One region of the Streptomyces yongxingensis genome, then DNA from elsewhere that is predicted to be linked to it. Evidence: riboswitches for the same ligand, from Rfam matches in the RefSeq annotation. Region 1 holds a riboswitch; the other holds the start of a gene.
The links. A riboswitch is a leader RNA that binds a small molecule or an ion and turns the genes downstream of it on or off. The one in region 1 is predicted to bind S-adenosylmethionine.
Positions count from the first base shown of each region.

Region 2: another riboswitch for S-adenosylmethionine. It lies ahead of ACZ6TD_RS34030 (aminotransferase class V-fold PLP-dependent enzyme); the one in region 1 lies ahead of ACZ6TD_RS06485 (hypothetical protein).

Region 1 is NZ_CM145717.1:1,624,020-1,626,208, forward strand. It holds gene ACZ6TD_RS06480 (PP2C family protein-serine/threonine phosphatase) at 1-746, shown strand, start outside; SAM riboswitch class IV at 864-1,011, shown strand; gene ACZ6TD_RS06485 (hypothetical protein) at 990-1,190, shown strand; gene ACZ6TD_RS06490 (glutathione S-transferase C-terminal domain-containing protein) at 1,357-2,189, shown strand, end outside.
Region 2 is NZ_CM145717.1:7,940,642-7,942,830, reverse strand. It holds gene ACZ6TD_RS34030 (aminotransferase class V-fold PLP-dependent enzyme) at 1-1,283, opposite strand, end outside; SAM riboswitch class IV at 1,486-1,604, opposite strand; gene trpD (anthranilate phosphoribosyltransferase) at 1,835-2,189, opposite strand, start outside.

The DNA of each region.
Region 1 (2,189 bases):
TGCGGCCGCTGCCCGCCCGGATGGGCGTGGTGAACACCGCCAGCGTCTATCTGGCGGCCGAGCGCGGCGCGCAGATCGGCGGGGACCTCTACGAGGCGATGTGCACCCGCTACGGAGTGCGGCTGATCGTCGGCGATGTACGGGGAAAGGGGCTGGCCGCGGTGCGGTCCGCCGCGGCCGTCGTGGGCGCCTTCCGGGAGGCGGTGCACTACGAGCAGGACCTCGCCGAGGTGATGCACCGCTGTGCGGCCGCGCTGGCGCGCGAGTACGAGCTGCTGGACCGCTCCCAGCTACAGGATCCGCGGGAGCTGGAGGAGCAGTTCGTCACCGTGCTCCTCGCCCAGGTGACCGACGAGTCGCTGGTCCAGCTGATCAACCGCGGCCATCCGCCGCCCCTGGTGATGCGCGAGCGCAAGGTGCGCTCCCTGGACCCGGCCCGCCCGCTGCCACCGCTCGGCCTCGAGGAGTTCCTCGGCCCTCCCGCGATCGGCGTCGAGACCTTTCCGTTCCTGCCCGGTGACCGGCTGTTGCTGCACACCGACGGGGTGGTCGAGGCCCGCAACAACTGCGACGAGTTCTTTCCGCTGCACCGGACCATGGAGACGCTGGACTGCGCCACCCCGTCCGAGTACCTGGACCGGCTGCGCCACGCCCTGGTCCGGCACACCGAGGGACGGCTGACGGACGACGCGGCCATGGTCCTCGTCGAGCGGGCCGTCGACGGCGCGGACCGGCCGTTCCGCTGACCCGGTCGCGCCCCCTCCGAGCCGGTTGTGCCAGGGCGCCGTACGTACCGTCGGCCGACGTTGGCCACTCCGGCATGGGTTGACGCCCTCGCGGAGCGCGACGACACTGTCAGGGACGGTCACGATTGTCAGCGCCCACCGTGCGGAACTCCCCGCTCAGGTGGGTCATCGGCCCCGGCTCGTTGACAGGCAACCCTTCTCCCGCGACGGGGTGCCCCCGGGTGACGACCAGGTTCCGTCGGCGTGGACGGGACAAGCGCGGTCTCGCTGCCCCGCGAGCCCCGGATGATGGGATCGGTGGAGATGCCCAGGACCGACAGCCACGGGGACGGCGTCCGTCGGCGTCCCCGGCCGTGGTCCCCGCTCCGCCGGCTCCGCCTCCTGACCAGGCGGCTGCACATCGATCTGCTGCGCATCTGCAGCGCCTCCAGTCCAGCCGTCTGAGTCGGCCCGAGTCGACACGGTCACCGAGCGCGGCCCGCGCGCCGGGGGTCGGGTGTGTCCCGGCCCCGTCCCGGCGGGTGCCCCGCGCGGGCTTCCCTTCCGTCGCGCCATCGGCGCCGCCCTCAACCGGCGGGGCCGGGGCTTTTCGTCACTGCCTTGGAGAGCCATGTCCGAGACGTTTCCGGTCAGTTCAGGTCCTGCCGCTCTTCTCGACCCCGACCCCTGCTCACCCCGCCCCCGGATCGCCCCGCCCGCGCCACCGCACCGCTTCCGCAGCCGCATCGGCGTCGACCTCGCCGGTGGTTTCTATCCGGTGCCGCATCGCTATCGGCTCTATCTCTCCGCGAGCTGTCCGCTCTCACTGCGCGTCTCCATCACCCTCGATCTGCTCGGGCTGCGGGACACCGTGGCCACCACCCTCGTCGGGCTCCCGGACGACACCCCCGAGGCGTACGCCGCACTGCGCGGGGCGTACGAGGCCACCTGGCACCGCTACAACGGACCGGTGGACGCGCCCGCGCTGTGCGACGGCTGGACCGGACGTGTCGTCAGCAATCACACGCCCGACATCCTGCGTGACCTCGCCGGCCATCTGAGCGACGACGGCGGAACCGGACGCCCCCGGCTGCGCCCGGCGGCCCTCGCCCCGGACATCGACGCCCTCCGGGACCTTCTCGACGCGGACGTCACCCACGCCGCCCGGCAGGCCGGGACGGCATCCGAGGCGGAGTGCCGGGACGCGGCGCTGGAGCGGCTGCTGACCGCCCTCGGCCGGCTCGACCGCGGGCTGACGGCCGCGCCGTACGCCCTGGGCGAGGAGCTGACCGCCGCCGATGTGGACCTGTGGGTGGCCCTCGTCCAGTTGGACACCGAGCACCGGCCTCTCCTGGACGCCGACGCGGCCGACCGGGTCTCCCGCCATGGGCATCTGCGCGCCTATGTGCGGCGGCTGCACGCCCACCCGGCCTTCCACACCACGCTTCCGGAGGCCGCCCAGGA
Region 2 (2,189 bases), 6.3 Mb from region 1:
TTCAGCGACCGCTCCCCCGGCGCGGCCTCGGGCGCCCCGCACTCGCCCGGCTCGTCGGGCTCGCTGTCCAGCAGGGTGCGGACCAGCGGGTGGGCGCAGAACAGCCCGTCGCGTACGCCGATGCCGTACTCCGCGGAGAGCGCGGCCGCGAAGTGGGAGCTGTTCCAGCCCTCCACCACGAACGACAGCACGCCGACCCGGGGGGCCTCGTCGCCGAAGAGCGAGAGCACCCGCACCTCGGGCACCTCGGCCAGCCCCGCCCGCACCTTCTCGATCAGCTTCCGCTCACGGGCGACCAGGCCCTCGAAACCGGCCTCGGTCAGCGCCTTGCAGGCCGACGCGATCGCGTAGACGCCGATGACGTTCGGCGAGCCCGCCTCGTGCCGGGCGGCGGTGGTGTGCCACTCGACGTCGACGCCGCCGTCGTCCCTGCGCGTCACCTTACGGCTGGCGCCGCCGCCCGCCAGATACGGCCGGGCCTCCCGCAGCCAGTCCGCCCGCCCGGCCAGCACCCCGGCCCCGAAGGGCGCGTACAGCTTGTGCCCGGAGAAGGCCACCCAGTCGACGTCCGCCTCCGCGATGTCCACGGGGTGGTGCGGGGCAAGCTGCGCGGCGTCCAGGACGATACGGGCGCCGTGGGCGTGCGCGACCGCGGCCAGCTCGCGCACCGGCCACAGCTCGCCGGTCACATTGGACGCGCCGGTCACGCAGACCAGCGCCGGGCCCCCGGCGCGCCCCGCGAGCGCCTTCTCCAGCGTCTCCACCGCCTGCCGTGGGGAGCGCGGGGCGCTGAGGTAGCGAACGGTGACGTCCTCCCGCTGCTCCCACGGCAGCAGCGAGGCGTGGTGCTCGGTCTCGAAGACGAAGACCTCGGTGCCCCGGGGCGCCACGGCGGCCAGGAGGTTGAGCGAATCGGTGGTGGAGCGGGTGAAGACGACCTGGTCGTCCTCGCGGCAGCCGAGGAAGGCGGCGACGTCCTTACGGCTGTTCTCGAAGAGGTCGGTGGACAGCTGCGAGAGGTAGCCGGCCCCGCGGTGCACGCTGCCGTAGTAGGGCGCGTAGGCGGCGATGTCGTCCCAGACCCGCCGCAGCGCGGGGGCGCTGGCGGCGTAGTCGAGCGCCGCGTAGGTCACCTCACCGCCGGTGACCAGCGGCACCAGGACGTCGCTGCCCAGCACGGGCAGCGGCTCACAGGCGGCGACAGCGGTGGTGGAGGCGGAGGCGGAGGCGGAAGCGGTGGCGGAAGCGGAGGCGGAGGCGGTGGCAGCAGGGCGCTCGGACATGGCGAAGTCTCCCGAAAGGGTCGAATGAATGCGTGACGCGCACGGAAACGGAGGCGGCGAGCCAGCCGTAAGGGCGCGGAAAATCGCTCGACGCACGGCCGCACCGTGCGGAGCACATTGAGGAGAGACGGGCCGCTCGGCCCTAGCGCATTCGCTGCATCACGGAAGAACTCCCTCGACCACCAGGACCCCTAGTGCGAGGGGTCCGCGCTTGCCGCCGGCCTCGCTGCCTGGCGGCCTGGTCATCACCCGGGGCACCCCGCCACGGACGGAGGGTTGCCGGACAGCGGGCCGGGGCCGTAGTCGCTGTCGCTCGTGACCTGGGCAGGAGTATGCCATGTCAGGCGCCGGCGCCCATGCCCTGTCCGCATCCCGGACAGACCATGGGCGCCGTAAGGAGTTCACCGGACAGGGGCAAGTCGGCTGCGGTTCGGCGGCGCCCTGAAGGGGCGCTGGGCCGTGTCGATGTGCGGCTCCGCCTCGTGGGCGCGACCAGCCACGACGGCGCCGCAGACCGTCGACGACATATCAGACCACTCTCAGCGGAGCGCTCAGGCGTGGGTGGCCCGGACCCATCGCTCCAGGACGTCGCGCGCCGCGCCCGAGTCGATCGACTCGGCGGCCCGCGCCACACCCGCCCCGATCCGGTCCGTCAGGGGCTTGTCCCCCGGCTCCCGCTCGAGCGCCACCAGCGCCGCCGCCGAGTTCAGCAGCACCGCGTCCCGGACCGGGCCCCGCTCGCCCGCCAGCAGCCGGCGGGCCACATCGGCGTTGTACGAGGCGTCCGCGCCCCGCAGGGCCTCCACCGGGGCCCGCTCGACGCCCACGTCCCGGGGGTCGAAGGTCTCCTGGCGCACGGCGCCGTCCCGGACCTCCCACACCTGGGAGGTCGTGGTCACGGTGAGC